One region of the Lysinibacillus sp. HST-98 genome, then DNA from elsewhere that is predicted to be linked to it. Evidence: riboswitches for the same ligand, from Rfam matches in the RefSeq annotation. Region 1 holds a riboswitch; each other region holds the start of a gene.
What was found. A riboswitch is a leader RNA that binds a small molecule or an ion and turns the genes downstream of it on or off. The one in region 1 is predicted to bind S-adenosylmethionine.

Region 1 (6,091 bases):
CAGGATTTACATAGTCAAATTATCAATCAGCAATATCTATTGATTTCTTCACTAGAAGCTTACTCACAAACATTGAACAAAAATGCAGTATTGGGACAAAACACAGACGATATTTTACAAAATATGTATAATGAATTGAAAATACAAATTATGTTTTCCATTAAGGGAAGAGAACCTGTCTTTTTCCCGAATATGGCTCATAAAAAGCGGCAGCAATTCCTAACATTGAATACATCGTCTCAGCTATTTAAACATGAGCCTATTTTTCTATTTGATCAACATTATGCCGATTTATCAATTTATCGAGAAGATGGGCTTTTCTCCGAATTTGAATTATTAATATTAGATCGCACGGCAACAGCGTTGGCACAGCTTTTAATGCGAGAGTTTTATATTGAGGAAAAAAAGAATATTGAGGATGCTTCGATTTTAGCTGATTGGATTGATCAAAAACTGTCTAAGGAGGAAATTTATAAATTTATCGTTACACATTATGCTAACTATACACAATCTAGTGGCACTGTCTTTATTTTGGCTTCTCCTAATACGTTGACAAAGGCACAGGAGGACGTTGTCTATAGTAAGCTTTATTATCGTAATCTCTTTGAGCAACATGGCTTTATTCCATTTTTATTTGAAAGAAAAAGCTATGTTATTTTTATTTTACTGCATACAAAAGATAGTAAAGCCATTCGTGATATGTTAAATAACATGTTTTGCTCCTTGGCCAAAACCGAATTTTATAAAAAGCAGCAAGCACAAGGTTATCAGATAGCTATTGGGAAGGTTGTTTGTGATGTAGATGAAATTCCTAAAAGCTATCAAACTGCACTAGAAACCTTATATATTTGTCGAAAAGTACAAACGTCCTCGTTCTTTTACGATGACCTGCATTTATATCATTTAATCTATAAATTACAAATGCAGGTGGATTTACAGGAAGTGATTTACGACTATTTACAGCCCGTTATTGAATACGATGAAAAATATAATAGTAAGCTTCTCGAAACATTGCAGGTGTATTTACAAACAAATGGCTCTAAACAGCAAACAGCGAATCAATTGTTTATTGTTCGTCAAACACTCTATCACCGCTTAAAAAAGCTTGAAAGTTTACTAGGTAAAAATTTTATGAATGGGCATAACCGCATTACACTTGAATTTATGCTACTAGCCAATTCATTGATCGAGGATAAGCGCTAGAAAAAAGTTGGCACGCTCAAAAGGCTATCTACCTTCCTAAGCGTGCCCCTTTATTACCCTTTCACAACTACATCCTGATACAGTTCAGGTCTGCGATCATCGTAAACAGGGATTCTTCCACGTACTTCATCGACAATAGAAAAGTCTACATCGATCACCGCTATTTCCTCGTCCTCAGCACCAACCCAAAGTACTTCTCCCCAAGGCTGAATAATCATGGATTGCCCATTAAAATTTTCTACCTTTTTTGAAATACGATTAACGGCTATGACAAAGCATTGATTTTCAATTGCCCGAGCCTGTAGCAACGTTTTCCAATGGTCAATCCTTGGAGTTGGCCACTGCGCTGGTACAAATAATACCTTTGCTCCTTGTAATGCATGGGCTCGTAACCATTCTGGGAAGCGAATATCATAGCAAATAACACCAGCAGCTTCAATGTCACCTAGAGCAAAACGATTCATTTCATTCCCTGCCTCTAAGTAAAGATGCTCGTCCATTAAACGGAAAAGATGTGCCTTACTATATTCCCCTACAAGCTCTCCATTACGTTCGAAGGTATACATCGTATTATAAAATTTGTCACCTTTCTTTGTTGAAACAGACCCCCCTACAATATGTACATCAAGTTCCTTAGCAAGTTTAGCCAAAAAGGCCTTTGTCCGCTCACCATTGATATCTGCTAGCTCAGACAGTTTTTCCAAAGCATAGCCTGTATTCCACATTTCAGGTAACACAATAATTTCTGCCCCTTGTTTTGCAGCTTCACGAATCTTCTCCTCCGCACGCGCAAAATTTTCTTCAACTTTGCCAAAGCCAACATTTAATTGAATACATCCGATTTTCATATCCATTCCTCCTCTAGACAATTAACAGAAAAAGTAATACTATTTGCTTCATATTCTTCAATAATAATTATTATATTCTGAAAAAGGTGATCATGCATGGAATTCTCGAAAAAACTACAGCAACTACCCACTCAATTTTTTGCAGCACTCGTTCAAAAAGTAAACTTGGCCCTAGAAGAAGGGCGTGATGTCATTAACCTTGGGCAAGGAAATCCCGATCAGCCAACGCCTACTCACATCATTCAAGCATTACAGGAAGCGGCTGAAAATCCTCAAAACCACAAATATTCACCATTTAGAGGTCTCGCTGAATTACGCCAAGCTGCTGCCGACTTTTATCAACGTGAATATCAGGTAGAACTAAATCCAGATACAGAGGTAGCGATTCTCGGTGGAACAAAAATTGGTCTAGTTGAGTTACCTTTAGCAGTGTTAAACCCTGGTGACACGATGCTCTTACCAGACCCTGGCTATCCAGATTACCTATCAGGTGTTGTACTAGGAGACGTCAATTTTGAAGTGATGCCACTTTTTGCCGAAAACGATTTCTTACCTGATTATGATGCATTACCTGATGAAGTGAAAGAAAAGGTAAAGCTTCTTTACTTAAATTACCCGAACAACCCTACAGGAGGTACAGCATCACTTGCGTTTTTTGAAGAGACTGTTCGCTTTGCGAAGGAACACAATATTATCGTATCACATGATTTTGCTTATGGGGCAATAGGATTTGACGGTAATAAACCAGTTAGCTTCCTTCAAGCAAAGGGTGCAAAAGAAGTAGGAGTTGAAATGTATACACTATCGAAAACCTATAATATGGCTGGCTGGCGTATAGGCTTCGCTGTAGGGAATGCCGAGATAATTGCTGCCATTAATCTTATTCAGGATCATCTGTTTTGTAGCCAATTCCCTGCCATTCAACAAGCCGCAGCAGTAGCACTGACAGGTTCCCAACAATGTGCGGATGAACTACGAGCTACTTATGAGCGTCGCCGAAATGTACTCATTGAAGAAGCTCGAAGAATTGGCTGGCATGTTACGGCTCCAAAAGGCTCCTTCTTCGCATGGCTCCCGGTACCACTAGGCTATACAAGTGAACAGTTCGCTGATCTTTTGCTCGAAAAAGCTGATATCGCTGTAGCAGCAGGTAATGGCTTCGGTCAATATGGTGAAGGCTATGTACGCGTAGGGTTGCTGGTTAGTGAGGAGCGCTTACGTGAAGCAGTCCATAGAATCGAGCAATTACAATTGTTTAATAGATAAATAAGACGTATCCTGTAGCTATCTCTAGCTACAGGATTATTATTATTTTTCAATTTTCCTTGGTTGCCCTAAACCATTTTCTAATGGATAAAATTGAGCATGACCTGTTTCATCATCCCATTTTCGAATATGTTGAATACCTTGTACCTCTGCCAACACTATGTCAGCAGTAATAACAGGGTTTCCCCCTTTTATTAAATGCCCACCTGATACAACACCCCATTGATCACTCATAGAGCCATGGAAATGTGTCTCATATCCACCATCTCGTTTACACACCACACCTGAACCTTGAATAAATTCTAATGGTCCCTCTTTTTCCATCACATCACTAAAACGAACTTGAATTTGAGCTGTTGCATCTGGCACTAAATAAACAAAGCTACTTTTTTGAAAGCTGCCAATACAGCTTACAATTGTGGCTGACGCTATATTATTCTCTTCGCAAAGCGCTTCAATCCCTTCAATGATATCTGTTCCTGTTAAAAAACGAGCACTAATAACCTTACCAAATGAACCTATACCATAATTAACTCTTACAGACATCGTTATCCCTCTTTTGCGTCGAAATATTATAATTATATAAAAAATTAAAAAATTATTTATTGACTTACTATACCCTATAAATTATATTAGTTCTATCGGAATTACAAAAAAATATTATAAATCTCTTATCAAGAGTAGCTGAGGGACTGGCCCTATGAAGCTCGGCAACCTCCTTTTTAAAGGAAGGTGCTAAATCCTGCAAACGAACTTCGTTTGATAGATAAGAGAGGACATCTTTTCATGAGCCTCTCTTAATTTGTAAGAGAGTTTTTTTATTTTCAAAAAACCGATAAAAACAATCTTGGAGGTATTTTCATGAAAAAGAAAAATAAATTTTTAGTAGGTTTAGCAAGTTTAACATTAGTAGCAGCTTTAGCAGGCTGTGGCTCTAAAGAAGATAGTAAAAGCCAAGCTGAAGGAATTGATGAAAAGAAAATCGTTGTAGGCGTCACTTCTGGTCCACACGAACAAATTGCAGAAGTAGCCGCTAAAGTAGCAAAAGAAAACGGGCTAGAAGTAGAGCTAAAATCATTTTCTGACTATGTTTTACCTAATACATCCTTAGCTGAAGGTGATCTTGATGCGAACAGCTATCAACACGAGCCTTTCCTGGATACATTTAATAAAGATCATGATACAGATTTAGTACCAGTGGGCAAAACGATTTTAAATCCAATGGGTATCTACTCTGAAAAATATAAATCCTTTGATGACATTCCTGACGGTGCAACGTTTGGCTTACCAAATGACCCAACGAATGGAGCGCGTGCCCTCTTTGTTTTACAGGAAGCTGGCTATATTAAGTTAAAAGATGGCGCAGACTTAACAGCCTCGATTCGTGATGTAGAAGAAAACAAAAAGAATTTAAAATTCATTGAATTAGAGGCAGCTCAAATTCCTAAACAACTTAGTGAAGTAGACGTAGCAGCTATTAATACAAACTTTGCATTAGAAGCTGGTATTAACCCTAAAGATGACTCTATTTTATTGGAATCTACTGATTCTCCATACGTGAACTATATTGTCGTGCGTGCTGAAAATGAAAATGATCCAACAATTCAAAAGTTCGTTGAGGCTTACCAATCTGATGAAGTACGTCAATTCATCGAAGAGGAATTCAAAGGTTCTGTAATCCCTAGCTGGTAATATGTTCAGGAAGCTTCTATAAGCCAAAGAATCTGCCGAAATCCCTCTATAGGAAAACGAGCAGATTCTTGCTTTTTAGAAGGTGGAGAAAGGAGCAAACAATCGCATGATTCAATTACAAAATATCTCAAAAGAATTCAAGTCGAAAAAAGGCATCATAAAAGCTGTGGATGGCATTAATCTTCATGTAAAAAAGGGACAAATTCATGGTGTAATCGGCTATAGTGGTGCTGGTAAAAGTACACTCATTCGTTGTGTTAATCTACTAGAACGTCCTACAGCAGGAAAAGTAGTGATAGACAATGTAGACATTACGACCCTTTCTCTTCAAGAATTACGTCAAACACGCCAAAAAATCGGGATGATCTTCCAGCACTTTAATCTAATAAAAACAGCAACAGTTTACAATAATATTGCAGTTCCCTTAAAGCTTCTAGGCTATAAAGAAGCGGAAGTAAAAAACCGAGTAGCTAAGTATGCTGAAATTGTCGGTTTAACAGATAAACTAGATAGTTACCCAAATCAACTTTCAGGTGGTCAAAAACAGCGTGTGGCGATTGCACGTGCCTTAGCACAGGAACCAGAGATTTTACTTAGTGACGAAGCAACAAGTGCACTTGATCCTGAGACAACGGAAGCCATTCTTGAATTGTTGTTAAAAATTAATCGTGAATTAGGCATTACGATTCTGCTCATCACACATGAAATGAATGTAATTCAAAAAATTTGCGATGAGGTTTCTGTTCTAGAATCAGGGAAAGTTGTGGAATTTGGCACAGCGATTGAACTTTTTGCGAAACCGAAACACCCTACAACGCGAAAGTTTTTAAATACAATTTCACAACGTAATTTATCCCCCTCTCTTATTGAGCAATTAAATGTTTCAGGAAGTGTAATCCGTTTAACATTCCTTGGTGAAAGTACTGGTAAGCCATTATTAGCCGAAGTCACTAAGGTATACGATGTACAACCAAATATTTTAACAGCTAATATTATTGAATTAAAAAACGGTATTGTCGGCAATATTGTGGTGCATTTACATGGCGAGACGCAGATTGTCCAAAAGGCGTTAGCGTATTTTT
Region 2 (6,091 bases), on a different contig from region 1:
AAAATTCCTAGGCTTTGCAGTTGGCGGTGTACCTCCTGAAGTAATGGGTATCGGGCCTATCGTGGCAGTGCCAAAAGCGTTGGAAATTGCAGGTTTATCCATCGAAGATATTGATTTATGGGAAATCAATGAAGCATTTGCTTCACAGTCATTACAGGTAGTACGTCATTTAGGTATCGACCAAGAGAAAGTCAATGTCAATGGTGGAGCGATTGCATTAGGGCATCCACTAGGCGCAACGGGAGCTATTTTAACATTAAAGCTAATTCATGAATTGAAGCGTCAAGGGAAGAAATATGGCGTAGTGACAATGTGTATTGGTGGCGGCATGGGTGCTGCTGGTGTATTGGAAATTCTATAATTTTTGCTAGATCAGCTTGAGGTGTACTGTTTACGGTTGCCTCCGAACATTGTATACGTCAAGCTTTTCTATACATGATCATTAGGGGAATCAACTAACAAAAAGATATATTGGGAGGAATTAATCATGACTGAAAAAACAACTGATTTCATTAAAGGCGGCGGATTTCTTATTGAAGATGTGGAATTAGATCGTGTATTTACACCGGAAGATTTCACTGACGAGCATAAAATGATTGCTAAAACAACAGAGGAATACGTTACAAATGAAGTTTTACCAGTAGTGGAAAATTTAGAGCACCATGAATTTGAACATTCAGTGCGTCTCCTAAAAAGTGCAGGCGAATTAGGTTTACTTGGAGCAGATGTGCCTGAAGAATACGAAGGGCTTGGATTAGACAAGGTTTCTTCCGCTTTAATCGCTGAAAAAATGTCTGTTGCAGGTGGTTTCTCTATCACACATGGTGCTCATGTTGGTATTGGGTCATTACCAATTGTTCTATTCGGTAATGAAGATCAAAAGAAAAAATATTTACCTAAGCTTGCTTCAGGTGAATTAATCGCTGCCTATGCATTAACAGAGCCAGGTTCAGGTTCAGATGCTCTAGGTGCAAAAACGACTGCAAAATTAAATGAAGCTGGCACACATTATATTTTAAATGGTGAAAAACAGTGGATTACGAATGCAGGCTTTGCTGATGTATTTGTGGTCTACGCAAAAATTGATGGCGATAAATTCTCTGCCTTTATCGTAGAACGTACCTACAATGGTGTTTCAGTTGGTCCTGAAGAAAAGAAAATGGGGATTAAATCATCATCAACTCGTACATTAGTATTGGAAGATGCGGAAGTACCTGTAGAAAATCTATTAGGCGAAATTGGTCGTGGGCATATCATTGCGTTCAATATTTTAAACATTGGTCGTTATAAACTAGGCGTGGGCACAATTGGCGGATCGAAGCGTGCATTGGAGTTAGCTATTCAGTATACAAACCAACGACAGCAGTTTAAGACAAAGCTTTCTGATTTCAATCTGACAAAAGAAAAATTATCAACAATGGCTTCTCAATTGTATGCTTCTGAATCATTAAACTATCGTACTGTTGGACTATTTGAGGATCGCTTAAGCCAGTTAAGCCTGGAAGAGCAAAAGCAAGGAAAAGTAATTGCAGGTGCGATCGCCGAATATGCGATTGAATGCTCTATTGCCAAAGTATTCGGTTCAGAAACATTAGACTATATTGCTGATGAAGCTGTCCAACTTCATGGCGGTTATGGCTTTATGGCTGAGTATGAGGTAGAGCGTATTTACCGTGATTCTCGTATTAATCGAATTTTTGAAGGTACAAACGAAATTAACCGCATGATTGTACCTGGTACATTTATGAAAAAGGCGCTAAAAGGTGAGCTGCCATTATTACAAGTGGCTCAAAATTTACAGCAAGAGCTGCTTATGCTAATGCCAGAGGAAATCGGTACAGAGCCGTTAGCACAAGAAAAATATTTAGTGAAAAATGCCAAGAAAATTGCTGTCTTAGCTGCAGGCTTAGCAGCCCAACGCTTTGGTGCAAAGCTTGATCAAGAGCAAGAAGTATTGGTAAACATTGCGAATATAGCTAACCAATTATTTGCAATGGAATCAGCTGTCTTACGTACAGAGAAGGCAATTGCTCGTGACGGTGTTGAAAAAGCACATCAAAAATTGCTATACACACAAATTTTCTGCCAAGAAGCATTCGCAGAAATCGAAAAGGAAGCAAAAGACACAATTCTTGCATCAGCAGATGGCGATGCTGCCCGTATGACATTATCTGCACTGCGTAAGCTAACGCGTAATAATCCATACAATCTAATTGTGAAGAAGCGTGAGGCTTCCGTTAAATTAATTGATGCTGAAAAATATATTGTTTAGTGCAAATTTAACCGAGCTATCTGCAAAAGATAGCTAGGTTTTTTTTATGAGATGGATAATCGTAAAAGGAGCGGATAAATTTGCACAACTGGTGGATAAACTTACAATAAAGAGTGAAGTTCACCATTGAAAACAACTATGATGGTATACTACAGAAAAAGACAGAAGAGGAGCATTGTAATGACGATTCAATTTTTCCATTATCCGAAATGTACAACATGTAAAAAGGCACAGAAGTGGTTAAATGAGCATGAGGTTTCCTATGAAGAGGTACATATCGCAGAGCAACCTCCCACTAAAGAAGAATTAACAGCTATTTGGCAGGCTAGCGGACAGCCTTTGAAGAAATTTTTTAATACCTCAGGTATGAAATATCGTGAGCTTGGCTTAAAGGACAAGTTAGCCGAAATGACGGAGGATGAGCAGCTTGAGTTATTAGCTTCAGATGGTATGTTAATTAAACGTCCCATCGTCACAGATGGAAAAAAAGTTACTTTAGGTTTTAAAGAAGTAGATTTTGAGCAAGCTTGGAAATAACCGTATTAAACCTTGTATTTAGAGGAGAAGTATGGCACACTGAAAGTGAATATATTACATATTTATGGAGGGGTTTTTTGCATGAGCACACCTAAAGACTTACGATACTCTGAAGAACATGAATGGGTAAAAGTAGAAGATGGAAAAGTACGTATTGGTATTACTCACTTCGCACAATCTGAATTAGGAGATATCGTATTCGTTGAGCTTCCACAAGTTGGCGACGAAATCAAAACAGATGATCCATTCGGTAGCGTAGAATCAGTAAAAACTGTTTCTGAATTATATGCACCAATCTCAGGTACTGTAGTGGAAGTAAATGCAGATTTAGAAGATAGCCCAGAATTCGTTAATGAATCACCATATGAAAAAGCATGGATGATCGTTGTTGAGCCTGCTGATGCATCAGAAGTTGAGAAACTAATGACAGCAGAGCAATACGAAGAAATGATCGCTGAATAAGACAAGCCATAATCGAAAAACGTCGGCAACTACCGGCGTTTTTTGTTATATAATGACTTATAAGTGGGGATCTCTAAATGGAGGTGGCGTAATGTTCGAGGGAAAATGCTTGATAGTAGAAGGGCGTTCAGATAAGCTACAAATTGAGCCTATTTTGAATGAGAATGTTACAATACTATGTACGAATGGTACAATTGGTGTGCATCAATTAGAAGAACTACTGGATCCCTATGAGGGCTGTGAGCTATTTACTTTTTTTGATGCAGATACTTCTGGGGATAAGCTACGTGCATTAATGGACAGACATTATCCAGAAGCTGAGCATCTGCGCACAATGCCAACATACAAGGAAGTAGAAACGACACCAAGAAAAGTCCTAGCGATGATTTTACTGCGTGCACATTTTTCAATCCATAATGAATATATTTTGTAAGGTTGCGTGAGTAAATGGAAGAATGGTCAACAGAGCAGTGGGAAACGGCTAAACAGTCGGGAGAGAAAACTGCATTTTATTTATATACACCGATGTGTGGAACATGTGCAGTGGCATCTAAAATGATGTCCGTTATTGAACAATTACTGCCACAGCTACAAATTGGGAAAGCAAATATCAACTTTTTGGAACACATTGCCTATGAGCATCAAATTGAAAGTGTTCCATGTCTACTCATCACTGATGGCGGAAAAGTGACAGAAAAAATTTATGCCTTTCAATCCGTACCATTTTTATATGAATTGTTAAAAAAATCAATTGACTGAACTTTACTAGCGTGGTAAAGTATCAAATATATTACTAAAACATTAAATATATCGAACTCTTATGAAGAGTGGCGGAGGGAAGTGCCCTATGAAGCCCGGCAACCATCACAATGTGAAAAGGTGCCAAATCACTCAAAGATTTTTCTTTGAAAGATGAGAGAACGGTTTAACGTATCATACGTGACCCCTTCTACTTGTCTGTGAGTGAAGGGGTTTTCTATATGAGAAAAGGAGTATTCGCTATGATCCAGCTTCAAAATATTACAAAGAAATACAAAACAGCAAATGGCGAATTAACGGCAGTCAAAGACGTCAACCTTACTATTAATAAAGGTGAAATTTTTGGCATTATCGGCTATAGTGGTGCTGGTAAAAGTACCATGATTCGTTTATTAAACGGTTTAGAGAAACCGACAGCAGGAACAGTAACGGTGAACAATCAAGAATTTTCATCGATAAAAGGGCAAAAGCTTAGAGCGGCTAGACAAAAGGTAAGTATGATTTTCCAGCATTTCAATTTACTTTGGTCGAGAACAGTTGCCGAAAATATTGCATTCCCTCTAGAAATCGCAGGCTTCCCAAAGGCTCAACGTGAAGCACGTGTGAAGGAATTGATTGCCCTTGTAGGCTTAGAAGGGCGCGATAAGGCATATCCATCCCAGCTTTCTGGTGGACAAAAGCAGCGTGTAGGAATTGCACGTGCATTAGCGAATAATCCAGAGGTTTTACTATGTGATGAGGCGACTTCCGCACTCGATCCTGAAACAACGGATGCTATTCTTGATTTACTCGTAGATATAAATGAACGCTTAGGCTTAACGATCGTCCTGATTACCCACGAAATGCATGTCATTCGCAAAATTTGTCATCGTGTAGCGGTGATGGAGGCAGGCGAAATTGTGGAACGTGGTGAGGTATTGCAAGTCTTCCAAGCCCCACAGGCAGCTATTACTAAGAAGTTTGTATCTCAAATTACAGACACTAAGGAAACACAAGATACGGTAGCACAAATTAAAACAAACTATCCAACTGGGCAACTTGTCAAACTTATTTTTGTTGGTGAAAAAACAGAACAGCCTGTCATCTCACATCTTGTGAAACAATTTGATGTAGAAGTAAGTATTGTTCACGGAAATATTTCGCAAACAAAAAATGGTGCATATGGTACATTGATTGTGCAAATTGATGGCTCTCAGACAAACGTCACTGAAGCCCTTCGTTATTTAAATACAGTGGAAGTACAGACGGAGGTGATTGAAAATGCTAACTAATCTCTTTCCGAATGTAGACTGGGAAAATATGTGGCAAGCTACGTATGAAACATTATACATGACAGCTATATCAACGGTTGTGACATTTATTCTTGGGTTAGTCATTGGTATTGTTCTATTTTTAACTAGTCCCAATCAGTTATGGGCAAATAAAATCGTTAACTTTTTAACAGGATCACTCGTAAATATTTTCCGTTCCATTCCATTTATCGTATTAATTATTTTATTAATTCCATTTACGAAATTTTTACTAGGTACAATTAGAGGAGCGAATGCGGCGTTACCTGCATTAATTATCGGTGCAGCACCGTTTTATGCTCGTATGGTATTAATTGCGTTACGTGAAATTGATAAAGGTGTGATTGAAGCAGCTCGTTCAATGGGGGCGAAAACTTCTACAATTATTTGTAAAGTATTGGTTCCTGAATCATTACCAGCCTTGATTTCTGGTATCACTGTAACGGCTGTTGCTCTTGTAGGTTATACTGCGATGGCAGGAATTATTGGTGCAGGGGGTCTTGGTAACTTAGCTTTCTTAGACGGCTTCCAGCGAAATCGCCAAGATGTGACATTAATGGCAACTATTTTGATCTTAGTAGTCGTATTTATTATTCAATGGATTGGTGATTTAATTACCGAGAAAATTGATAAACGCTAGCAAGAAAAAGAGGTTATTTCGGTTCTTACCGCTAACATATTTTAAACAAATAAAAGGGAGTGTCATAAATGAAAAAGTTATTAGCAGGATTATTTTTATCCATACTTGTACTAGCATTAGCAGCTTGCGGTA
Region 3 (6,091 bases), on a different contig from region 1:
GTTTTCTTAATGACAAAATTCAAAGTACGATAGAAATCATTGCCTGTCCTAATAAAGGGACCTTGTCTACTGAAATTACCCAATCCACTACAAAGGTGAAAGGGTCATTTAAAAACGGGAAACCGAAAATCGATGTTCATATTAATGTAGAGCAGAATGTTGGAGAGGTCGAATGTGATATCGATCTTACCAAAAATAAATCGATTGATTACGTTAATAAAAAAACAGCCCAGGGAATTGATGAACGCATAGAAAAAACAGTAGAGAAAATTCAACAGCAATATGAAGTAGATGTTTTTGGATTTGGGGATGCCCTTCATCGGGCAGATCCTAAGCAGTGGAAAAAAATCAAGGATGATTGGACTTCCATTTTTCCAGATTTAGCAGTGGTAGTTCATGTAAAGGTAACTACCCAAGGTTCAGGTACGATGCAAAATTCATTATTAAACAAGCCAAAGGAGGAATAAATGCAATGGTACTAGCCGTAGCTATCTTGATCATCGCGATAATCGTTGCGCTTATTTTTATTCCAAAGCTAAAAAAGCAACAGGATAGAAAAGCCATGATTGTATTCTCCTTTTTGCTTCTTATTGGAACGGCTTTAAATATGGGGATTGCCCTGAAAATCCATATTCCTAGCCCATTAGATTTGATTACCTTTATCTTCACACCGATTAGGGATTACATTGTGTCATTCACAAAATAGAAAGAGGATTGAGAAATGGAGGGTAGCTAGATGGAAAAAGAGATAATTAGTTCAAGACAGTTTACGATCGTTACCTTTCTCTATTCTATCGGTACAGCGATTTTAATTATCCCTTCGAGTATTACTGGTGCCGCAAAGCAAGATGCTTGGATAGCGGCAAGCATTGGTGTTCTCCTAAGTTTACTGGTCCTAAAATTATTTTTAACACTGGCCAATCAAACACCATCCCTAAACTTTATTGAGGCCAATGAAAAAATTCTTGGGCGTTTTTTTGGTAAAATCACAGCGACTTGTTTCCTGATTATGACCTTTCTTTCCGCTGGAGAATTACTCTATTTTATCGGTATTTTCATGAAAACGGAAGTTATGCCAGAGACACCGACATTAGCATTTGCCCTACTGTTCAGTATCCTTATTATGTATGCCGCTTATTTAGGGATTGAGACCTTTGCCCGTTCGGCAGAAATCCTCTTCCCATTGTTTACCTTTATTTTTATTTTTTTCGTCCTTAGTATTACCCCTCAAATTACATTTGAGAATATTCAGCCTCTACTAGAAGCGACCAAAGCATCTATGTTTTATAGTATTGCACGTTTTATGAGTATCTTTTCCTTTCCATTAATTGTATTATTGATGCTCTATCCTACTGGCGTCAATGTACAGCAGTCTGCACAAAAAGGGCTATATATTGGGGCAATCTTTGGCGGAATCGTCTTAGTTACGTTGATTGTCCTATCGATTCTTGTATTAGGTCCTGAAAACACAGCATCAAGGACATTTCCTAGCTATGCCTTAGCCCAAAGAATATCAATAGGTAATTTTTTACAGCGCATTGAAATCATTATGGCATTTATGTGGATTACGTCTATATATATTCGTACATTTATGTATTTCTATACGACCGTTGTTGGCCTCGCACAAATTTTGAAGATTAAGGATCATCGCCCACTCATTATACCGATGGGGATAATTGTCATTGGACTTTCTCAAATTGTTCATCCAGATATTGTGCATTCTACTAATTATAATAATGAAATTTGGCCAATCTTTTCCTTTATTTTCACCATTTTATTACCCATACTATTGCTGATTGTGGTAGTTATTCGAAATCGTAAATCCAAAGCTCAAAAAAACGAAACACCTCAGCAGGAAACAGAAAATGACAATCAAAAAGTCTAATTTCTTCTAAAGCTAGAAAAGAAATTAGACTTTTTATTAATTAAATATGATATTCGATTTCATCTACAAAATCCCATTCATATGGTGTTTCTTGGTAAACATAGTAGTTCAACCAGTTAGAGAATAATAGATGCGTATGGGCACGCCATGTATTCATCGGCACTTGTGTCGGATCGTCATTCGGGAAGTAGTTTACAGGAACAGCGATATCTATGCCCTTCGCCACATCGCGACTGTATTCATCGGCTAGCGTTGTCGCATCATACTCTAGATGCCCCGTAATCATAATATTTTTATTATCTTTTGATTGTACAATAAATACCCCAGCATCCTCTGAATAGGATAATAATCGTAGATCTGGATGATTGCGAACCTCGTCAATCGAAACAGATGTATAGCGTGAATGGGGCGCAGTAAATAAATCACTAAAGCCGCGTACCAAATCTACAGTTAAATCTGTAATCACATGGGAATAGACGCCTGAGCATTTAGCAGAAAGCTCAACCTTGCCAATGCCATAATGATGATACAATGCAGCCTGTGCCCCCCAACATATATGTAGCACGGATGTCACATTCTTTTTAGACCAATCCATAATTTCTGAAATTTCCTGCCAATAGTTGACCTCTTCAAAAGCCATTTTTTCTACTGGCGCACCAGTTATAATCATACCATCATAGCGTCGGTGTCGAATCTGATTGAACGTTGTGTAGAAAAGCTGCAAATGGGATTTACTCACATTTTTAGACTCGTGAGTGGCTGTATTCAAAAAGGTAATATTCACCTGTAATGGTGTATTCCCCAATAAACGTAATAATTGGAGCTCTGTTTTTTCTTTTTCAGGCATTAAATTTAGTATTAATATATTTAATGGACGGATTTGCTGTGTTTTCGCACGATCTTCTTCCATGACGAAGATTTTTTCCTCACGTAAATGTTCTCCAGCTGGTAAATTTTTCGGAATATTAATTGGCATCTTGCTTTCCCCTCTCTATAATCACTCTCTTTTAGCAAACCTTGCTTGCATAGGATGCAACGAAATTAAAAAATCCTCCTCATTCCATACGAGATAGAATGAGAAGGATTTTTTCACGTCCACTCTTATCTCTCAAAGGAAAAAATCCTTTGCTGGAATTAGCACCTTTCTAACAATTGTTAGAGGTTGCTGAAGCGTCATCGGGCCAAATCCCTCAGCTTCTCTTGATAAGATTATTTAATTATCTTGAATTGTAACACGAACTAGTTAGAATATCAATAATTCATAGAATATTTTGTGATTCATGTGCATGTTCCTTGCTCATTTGATGTACACTAAGCTTGCTATATGGGGTGTTTCTACATTTAAAATTTATGGTAAACATGCCGTAATTATGTTACCATATACTTTTAGTAAGAGAGAGGAACGTGAATAGTTTGATTAAAATTGAATTTCCAAAACCAGATCTAGTAATCCGTCAACGTGAACAAGATTTAAAACCAGGTGATGTGCCAATCACACCTTACTTCGGTTTTATTGACTTCCATAAAATCACACGTGATAAAGGCGGCATTTTCTTATTCTATAATGACAAGAATGAGCTATTGTTTGTTGGGAAAGCACGTAAAATTCGTCAACGTATTAAAAAACATTTCGAGGATAATGTATCTCCGATGAAAAACCATCGTGATGAAGTGTTCAAAATTGAAGTCTATGAAGTAGAAGATCCAATGGAACGTGAAATTTACGAAACATACGCGATTAATACTTTCCGCTCTAAATATAACGTAGACAAAGTCTTTTATTAGACATCTCATAAAGAAACCGAAATCTCATCTAAAGATTTCGGTTTCTTTTATCACATAATGGTCATACGATCAATGGGCGTACTCTGACCGTTTATTCGCAAATCAATGGTATCAAGCTCAGGATTCTTGACGGTGATTTGAAAAACAAAGGGCTGAGCCTCTTTCCTTTGCTCGCTGCCTTCTTCTAACTGGATGATAAGCCTATTTCCCTCAGCTGTAATACTTGCCAATACATTCCCTTTTGAATAATAAACAAGGTAATATGGAGCATCATTTTCATGTAATAGTTGTATTCTGTCATTAGAAACAATATTTTTTTGGACATTATCTGGGACAACCGTTAGCTCATGAATCGTTGGTGGTTCGGATGGTGGTGTAGCATTACAGGCTCCTAGCATGAGTAAGCTCATTAAAAATAGCAACACGAAGTTTTTCAAGTTACTCCCCTTCCCTTATAAGACTATTCTAAGAAAAAAGCTTTCCGCTCCTTAGCAATCCAGTCTTCTAACTCCTGATCATCCCGTTTTACTAACCGATTAATGAGTACATCATGCCATATATAATCCTCTAACAAATAAATATGAACCGAATCATTGGTGATAAAGGCCGTCTCTTGGGTAGATGGAGAATGACCATAAATCATTTCCTGACCATCTACCGATAAGATAAACCAATGCGGTGTCGACGCTTTTTTTGTATAATGTGTGGCTCTGTGCTGGTCAATAGAGGCGAGATGCTCTCCTACATATAACGTAATGCCATGAACAGGAACATGCAGCGCCACCTCTTGCAAATCTTCACGTAAGGCATCATACATATCTTCCCACATCGATAGCATCACTTTTTTCTTCGCCTTCTTTAGAAGTGACTGACAATAGTTGATAATGGATTCCTTGCCCTTCAGCATGACCACTTTAGGCTCAGCTTCCTGCACTTTTTCCTCTAATTTCTCTAGTTTCCCGCTTATAGACGTAAAATTGGACTCCCAGCGCTGTTGAATTTGCTGTAAGAACACAGACACAGGCATTGCCGAATAGGTCGTTTGTTCTGCGGTCTCTTCTTTTAACACGATGCCCTTTTCTACAAGGATATTTAAAATATCATACACTCTTGCACGTGGTATGCCAGAATTTTTACTAACCTGATAGGCACTGACATGACTTTGCTGAACAAGTGCCGTATAGGCCTTCGCTTCATATTCTGTAAAACCCATTTCTTTCAGCTGGGTGATTAATTCCTCCATGTAATCCCTCCATTATCTTTATTATAGGCTACCTTTGTGAAGATTTGCCAATGAAAAAATGGGGTTTACAGCGTAAATAAAATTAGTTACTATTTCAGTAGTAACTAATTCTAAAGAGGTGTCATATGTTGTTTGAAATCGATGTACATATTCTCATACTATTAATTTCATTTGGATTTCTGGCAGCTTTTGTTGACTCAGTAGTGGGAGGGGGCGGTTTAATTTCACTACCAGCCTTACTATTTGTAGGGCTCAATCCAGCCGCTGCTGTTGCCACGAATAAACTAGCAGGAGCTATGGGCTCTCTCACTTCCTCTATTTCTTTCTACCGTTCTGGCCAGCTGGACATTCGCTCTGTCCTCAAATATTTTCCGCTAGCATTTATCGGATCATTATGTGGTGCATGGACTGTACATCTAATCAATCCAGCATTACTAAAGCCATTAATGCTTGTTATGCTGGCGGCTGTTGGGGTATATACGATCTTTAAAAAGGATTGGGGTGCCGTCGCTACTGTAAAAAATCTATCTAAAAAACATTTGTTTTTATTTATGCTGCTATTATTTGCTATTGGTTTTTATGATGGATTTCTTGGTCCTGGGACAGGGTCCTTTTTAATCTTTAGCTTCTTACTGGTAGGCTTTGATTTTTTAAAGGCGGCTGGTAATGCGAAGTTTTTAAATTTGGCGAGTAATGTGGCTGGTGTTTGTATGTTTGCTTACTTAGGTCAAATTCATTATGTTTATGGTCTAATCATGGGCATTGCGCAAATTGGTGGGGCTATGCTTGGCTCACGCATGGCAATCAAAAAAGGAAGTGGCTTTGTCCGCACGCTATTTATTGTTGTTACGATGACATTACTTGCGAAAAATGCCTATGATTTTATGATGCATTAAAAGAAACGCCACAGAATTTGAAATCTGTGGCGTTTTGGCGTTAAATCATAAGCTTTTCGTTTTTAAATTTATGACTAGTGGACAAACTGACAAGCACAAAAATAAAGAAGGATGCGACAATTGGTATTGTGACTGTATGCATACCAAAGACAGAAGGATAAAATCGATCAATCATAATGTACAACAACATGCCTGTAATCATCGACGCAATCGCTCCGTATTTATTCGCTTTTTTCCAATACAATCCTAAAACGACTGTCCAAATAAAGACAGCCTCTAGTC
Region 4 (6,091 bases), on a different contig from region 1:
ATTAGATGTCCCTGAGTTCGACATTACTGGTAGCATGGAAACATTATTACAAGCCAAGCCTGATTTAATCATTGTAGATGGTGCCGCAGATAAAGCAAAGTATGAGGAGTACTCAAAGGTAGCGCCTACTTACCGCTTGAAGGAAGATATTCTACAAGATCCACGTGAAATTGCAAAAACAATAGCTAATGTTTTAAATATTCCAGATAAAGCAAAAGAAATGGTTGATCGATATGAACAACGTGTTTCCGATTTAAAAGCAAAACTAGATGAATCAATTGGAGACGAAACAGTCGCTGTTGTACGACTAAATGTAGCAGATAATACATTAGCGCTATTTGGCATTAAAAATCGCTACTCTGGCTATATTTACACAGAGACAGGCTTAACACCACATCCATTAGCCCATGATATGGCAGAGTCCCAAGAGGTCTTATCAGAAGAGGCTATCACGGAATTAGATGCGGATCATATCATCCTTTTCCCTTCAAACGGTACATGGGAGTCTAAAGAAAACCAAGAAGCTATTAAATGGTTAGATAGTACACTATGGAAAACACTCCCTGCTGTAAAAAATGGGCACGTCTATATCGCTGACCGCACATATTGGCAATCAGGCGCAATCACAGCCAATTTGCTAAAGTATGATGATCTAGAGAAATGGTTCGTCAAATAATTTTCAAAAGAAAGCTCTTAACGAGGGCTTTCTTTGGCTTAGTGTTAAAAAACAAAATAATCAATAGCACTTTTGTGAAGGAGAACATGGATAGGTGTTGTCACTCATCACTTCTTCACATTGAAATAAGTGCCTATTCTCTCTTTAATAGACTTTTTTGTTCCCTACTGCTAGTACGAAAGAAGAAAAGACACGTTAGCAGCATAGTTGATTGGAGTGGAGCCAGCGTCACTCCAAGGGGATTTAGTGTCACAGATGAGACCCTGGAGCGAACGTAAGTGAGTGAAGCGGCTCATCGGACGCCCCCTGGAAAGGACGCTGGCGGAGCGGAAATCAACCCCTTGCCTTGCTAAACGGGCTTTTTCTACTAGTCATATGATCTTTTTCAACAATATGAAGAACGCTCTTAATGAGGGCTTTCTTTGTGTTGTTATGCCAATTCAACACAAAGGGGTGAATTATCAATGGGTAACTTAACACATGTTTATACGTTACAAAATATCTCTTATGCAATTCAATCATCAAAAAAATTATTGATTAGTAGTGATTTCTATACACTTTTCATCGTAATGAATGGTAGTGGAAAACTAGAAATAGATCATGACACCATTCATTTTAGTGAAGAAAAGTGCATATTGATACCGCCAAATAACACGGTTAGTATCCACATTCAAAGTGAGCACCTTTGTTTTTATCAATTACAATTCAACATTGTCAATCTCAGCAATAGTCAGAATTCATATAGTCATTTTACAAGTATCATCGAACGACATCTTCTCCCCTTTTCACAATGTCATAGACTGCTAGAAGTCATCTATCAGAACCGGTTAGCGGAGCATGAACACACGATTTTTGAGCAGCATGTGCACTTTCAAGAGCTGATGTTATTGCTCTTACATCAAACCATACCCAAGCAGATGCAAAAAAATGATCGCCAATCTGTTGAGCAGTCCATTAACCATTTACATAAACATTTTGAAAAGGAGTGGACAGTTGAGCAGCTAGCACAGCTAGCTGACGTACCAAGGTGGAATTATACGCGCATTTTTAAAGATATTACGGGACAAATTCCCCTTCACTATTTAAATAACATACGTATTGAAAAAGCTAAGCAACTATTAATGACAACAAATGATCGAGTATTTGAAATTAGCCAATCTGTCGGATTTAATAATGAGTATTATTTCAATCGTCGTTTTAAAGAACATGTCGGCATCTCTCCAGGACAATATCGAAGAAATCAAAGCAGCCATCTACGTGTATTTGCACCATTCTTAGAAGATTTCTTTGTTGCGCTTGGGATTACGCCAATTGCTCAATTCAGTCATGCAAAATGGGGAAAACAAGACTATTTAGGTCTACAGGAAGTGCCAGATATCGATGTACAAAATAGAGAAATGGATCGACTCCTTTACTATAAGCCGACTTTAATTATGCTAGATTCTGGTGTAGAGCGTTGGGAATCCTTTCACCATTTAAATGAGGTAGCCCCCGTCTGCCATCTCTCACACCCTGGAGAGAATTGGCAATCTACTTTATTTAAAATTGCAGATCTAACAGGAAAAACCTCCTTGATGCAAGACGTAATCCTACAATATGAAGATAAAGTACAACAAGCAAAAGGAATTCTTAGCAAATCTGTTTATAGGCAAAGTGTGGCATTTCTCCGTATTTCAGCCATTGGCATTACTCTATACGCGGGCCCTGAATGTGGCTATACGGGCCCCATTTTATATCGTGACTTAGGTTTAATGCCACATTCACTAGTATGGAGTATTCCGCACAATCAACGTAAAGCACAACTGACATTTGCTCAATTGTTGCAATTAGATGCTGATCATTTATTTATTACCTTTGATAAACAACATTCCATTTATGAAAATGAGGAACGTGCTATTTTAAAAACTCCTACTTGGAAAAACCTAGCTGCCGTTAAAAGCAACTGTGTCTATGAAGTAGACTTTTTAACATGGATGAATTATGGCATTTTATCACATAGTAAAAAAATTGATGATGTCTTGAATGTACTTGGCTAAAAGGAAGCTTACTTTAGCTTCCTTTTTAAATGTTTGTCCTAAACATTGCACTGCTAATAACACCGAAAGCCGTTTGGCTACATAAGATAAGGTATCAGTTATAGGATAGGAGGAATGACCTTGTATTACAATCCTTATCCGTATTTTGTGCATCCCTATCATTATCCAACATCGCCTATCGCTAATCATTTTGCCACTAGACCCTTTTCGCAACATCTAGCAATGCCGACCAATAATCCTTTTCCACCTATCGATACACACAAATTAAAAGCTTCAGCATCACGGATAAAGGCGATGATGCAACAAGCCCAATTACTTACGGATAAAATAGATAGCTCCCAACAATTCGCACATGATTTAATGAATGCTGCTCAACTTTCAAATAAAACAGAGGTTGAAAAATTAATCACATCAACAGGCATTACGGTGAAATTTGAAACAAACTATACACCAGACAGTTTTAGAATACGTCTTATTGATCATGATTGTTGTGGAGTCACCTTAAATTTGAATTGGTGAAAATTCCTAGTGAACTTGTAAACTATAAAAAACTATGCTAAAGTGTTTGTATTGTTATTTCTGAAAATTCTTATATTACTTTTCTTATCAAGAGAGACGGAGGGATTGGCCCGATGAAGTCTCAGCAACCAGCTAACAGTATGGTGCTAATTCCAATTGGCAAAATGATCAGCCTTGAAGATGAGAAGAAGAACTACCGTTGTTTCAAGCAGGAGTCCTCTTCTATTAGGGGACTCCTTTTTATTTACCACTATTTTTTACAGAAAGCAGGGAAATCGATGTCGAATGAACTTTTGCAAGCATTGGAATTATTAAAATCGAAACAGTGGGTTGACTTAACACATACTTTCGGCCCTAATTCACCACATTTTTTTATGTTTGAGGACGCTAAATTTGAAACATTATTTTCTCATAAGGATGGTTTCTTCGCTCAACAATTCACGTTCCCTGGTCAATATGGCACACATATCGACCCACCCATTCATTTTGTGCGAGATACTCGCTACTTAGAAGAATTAGAACTAAAAGAGCTTGTTCTCCCCCTTGTTGTTATTGATAAATCACAAGAGGCTGCGAGCAACCATGATTTTACATTAAGTGTAGAAGATATTCTTAATTTTGAGGACAAGCATGGAGAAATTGAAGCAGGAACATTTGTTGCATTACGTACAGATTGGAGTAAGCGCTGGCCAGATAAAGAGGCTTTCAGTAATAAGGATGCAGATGGACATAACCATATCCCTGGCTGGGGTTTAGAAGCTTTACAGTTTTTACTAACAAAACGTAAGGTAAGCGCAATTGGTCATGAAACATTCGATACAGACTCTGCTGCTAATTTTCGTAAAAATGGCAAGCTAGATGGCGAATATTTTGTGCTTGACCAGGACACCTATCAAATTGAGCTAATGACTAATTTAGACAAGCTACCTGCGAAAGGCGCTATCATCTTCAATATCGTACCTAAGCCAGAAAAAGCATCTGGCTTCCCTGTGCGCTCATTTGCTATTTTGCCATAACATAAAAGTCGGTATAGCGTATACCGACTTTTATGTTTGTCCATTTCTTTTTTTGAATAAAAAGTAAGCAATAAGCATCCCTACAATAAATAAAAGGATAAGATAGATACTATAATGAGTTAAATAGTATCCAACAAATCGCCATTTCTCTCCAAGCATCTCTCCTAATGATATAAATGTGAACGTCCAAATAAATGCCCCTATATAGGCAAAAAGTGCAAACTTTCTATAAGGATAATTATTAATAGCCGCAATATATGCTGTCAAATGGCGTACTCCTGGAATAAAATAGCCAATTAATAATAGGGTAGGTCCTATTTTTGTAAACATCTTTTTCGTAAAGTCAATTTTTTGCTCTGTAATATGAATTCTAGGGCCATATTTCTGCAGTAACGGTAAGCCAAAACGATAACCAATATAGTAGCTTAAGGTAATGCCTCCAACCGCACCAATCATTGCACTGCCCAAAGCAGGAATGTGTTCAAGACTTTCTCGGTAAACACTATAGCCTACATAAGTTAGAAACACCTCATCAGGAAGTGGCACCCCAACAATACCTCCAATTAGAATCACGATAATCCCAAAGTATCCGTAATGTTCAATTAGAGACTGCACGTGATGTGCCATAAATCATCCCACCTAAAATTTATTAAAATCTACCTGCTATATATAGTGTAACCTCAGCGCTCTAAATGACTTGAAGCTGACGTAAAGCAAAATTGATACCGCCATCCGTAGATTTCTTTGTAACAAAATTGGCAGCTCTTTTTAGAGCTTTACTACCATTTCCCATAGCAATTCCTACTCCTACATACTCCAACATATCAATATCATTATCCCCATCCCCAAAGGCAATCGCATTCTTAGGGTCAATATTAAAATAATCAAGCACCGCTTTAATAGCTATAGACTTCGAAACATCCTGCTGTAATACATTCACAATATAAGGATGCCAACGCTGTAAAAATATATTCGAAAATTGGCTAGTATATCTTTTTTCTGCCAGCTCATCCGCATATAAACACATGAGAAAAACCTCTTCATCTACAATTCTTTCATTTATAAGTGGAAAATCCCGTAAAGATAAAGTTTCTTGCATCGCTCTTAAAGCTACTGGACTTTGTATGCTATTCATGGATAGCTGCTCTGTAAAAAATGTTAGGCTATGCTGCTGTGTCTGTGCAAAAGCCTGTACATTGTGGACAATTTCTTTGGCAATCGGAGTTTTATGTATGACAAGTTCCTTATGTTTTACATAGGCTCCATTTGCTGTAATAAAGGTTTCAATCCCCAGCGCTTTTAACTCATAGCACATAGATAAGGGTCTTCCAGTAGCAGCTACAAGATGGATTCCCTTTTCTTGCAATAGCTGAATAGCTTGTTTTGTACTTTCTTCCACACAGCCATCCTCGTAATTAATCAATGTGCCGTCTACATCAAAAAACACGATATTACACTTCATTTTGAGTATCTCCATTATAGTTATTTAGAACCAATAAAATTAAATTTATAATTTTTATCGCTTGAAATATGTGAAAGTATTTTGACAAAATTTAAGTAAACTATACAACTTCCATTTACACCACCGATAAAAACTATTACAAGCGTATTTATAATAATATTTAACTAAAAATTCCTTGAATATTTTTATTTTAATAATTCTAAAGGAGTATACCAAAGAACACAAAATTGTTAAAATAAAAGATAATAACTTAAATACATTGAACGATAAAATCTTACGTATAAATAGAACAAAAGAAATAAAAATTTAGAACACGCAAAGGAGTTGATTCTTATGGCATTTAACATTTACTACTATGAAAGTAGTGTTGATTGTAAATTTT

Region 2: it holds a riboswitch for S-adenosylmethionine, as region 1 does, so the genes downstream of both, JIN86_RS18610 (methionine ABC transporter ATP-binding protein) here and JIN86_RS12255 (MetQ/NlpA family ABC transporter substrate-binding protein) in region 1, are expected to answer to the same signal.
Region 3: it holds a riboswitch for S-adenosylmethionine, as region 1 does, so the genes downstream of both, metA (homoserine O-acetyltransferase MetA) here and JIN86_RS12255 (MetQ/NlpA family ABC transporter substrate-binding protein) in region 1, are expected to answer to the same signal.
Region 4: it holds a riboswitch for S-adenosylmethionine, as region 1 does, so the genes downstream of both, JIN86_RS15225 (cyclase family protein) here and JIN86_RS12255 (MetQ/NlpA family ABC transporter substrate-binding protein) in region 1, are expected to answer to the same signal.

Annotation. Positions count from the first base shown of each region.
Region 1 is NZ_JAENHX010000004.1:293,364-299,454, forward strand. It holds gene JIN86_RS12235 (PucR family transcriptional regulator) at 1-1,203, shown strand, start outside; gene JIN86_RS12240 (carbon-nitrogen family hydrolase) at 1,257-2,051, opposite strand; gene JIN86_RS12245 (pyridoxal phosphate-dependent aminotransferase) at 2,148-3,317, shown strand; gene JIN86_RS12250 (PPC domain-containing DNA-binding protein) at 3,360-3,863, opposite strand; SAM riboswitch class I at 3,986-4,090, shown strand; gene JIN86_RS12255 (MetQ/NlpA family ABC transporter substrate-binding protein) at 4,179-5,009, shown strand; gene JIN86_RS12260 (methionine ABC transporter ATP-binding protein) at 5,116-6,091, shown strand, end outside.
Region 2 is NZ_JAENHX010000009.1:127,302-133,392, reverse strand. It holds gene JIN86_RS18640 (acetyl-CoA C-acetyltransferase) at 1-361, shown strand, start outside; gene JIN86_RS18635 (acyl-CoA dehydrogenase family protein) at 488-2,272, shown strand; gene JIN86_RS18630 (arsenate reductase family protein) at 2,453-2,809, shown strand; gene gcvH (glycine cleavage system protein GcvH) at 2,891-3,271, shown strand; gene JIN86_RS18620 (toprim domain-containing protein) at 3,363-3,704, shown strand; gene JIN86_RS18615 (thioredoxin family protein) at 3,719-4,030, shown strand; SAM riboswitch class I at 4,087-4,190, shown strand; gene JIN86_RS18610 (methionine ABC transporter ATP-binding protein) at 4,273-5,301, shown strand; gene JIN86_RS18605 (methionine ABC transporter permease) at 5,291-5,959, shown strand; gene JIN86_RS18600 (MetQ/NlpA family ABC transporter substrate-binding protein) at 6,028-6,091, shown strand, end outside.
Region 3 is NZ_JAENHX010000001.1:26,066-32,156, forward strand. It holds gene JIN86_RS00120 (Ger(x)C family spore germination protein) at 1-467, shown strand, start outside; gene JIN86_RS00125 (hypothetical protein) at 473-706, shown strand; gene JIN86_RS00130 (GerAB/ArcD/ProY family transporter) at 737-1,885, shown strand; gene metA (homoserine O-acetyltransferase MetA) at 1,926-2,861, opposite strand; SAM riboswitch class I at 2,984-3,095, opposite strand; gene JIN86_RS00140 (nucleotide excision repair endonuclease) at 3,299-3,670, shown strand; gene JIN86_RS00145 (hypothetical protein) at 3,721-4,107, opposite strand; gene JIN86_RS00150 (TrmB family transcriptional regulator) at 4,131-4,913, opposite strand; gene JIN86_RS00155 (TSUP family transporter) at 5,039-5,809, shown strand; gene panF (sodium/pantothenate symporter) at 5,850-6,091, opposite strand, start outside.
Region 4 is NZ_JAENHX010000006.1:187,892-193,982, forward strand. It holds gene JIN86_RS15210 (ABC transporter substrate-binding protein) at 1-676, shown strand, start outside; gene JIN86_RS15215 (helix-turn-helix domain-containing protein) at 1,141-2,712, shown strand; gene JIN86_RS15220 (YuzC family spore coat inner layer protein) at 2,827-3,231, shown strand; SAM riboswitch class I at 3,313-3,418, shown strand; gene JIN86_RS15225 (cyclase family protein) at 3,510-4,247, shown strand; gene JIN86_RS15230 (DedA family protein) at 4,278-4,874, opposite strand; gene JIN86_RS15235 (Cof-type HAD-IIB family hydrolase) at 4,936-5,709, opposite strand; gene JIN86_RS15240 (DUF2225 domain-containing protein) at 6,043-6,091, shown strand, end outside.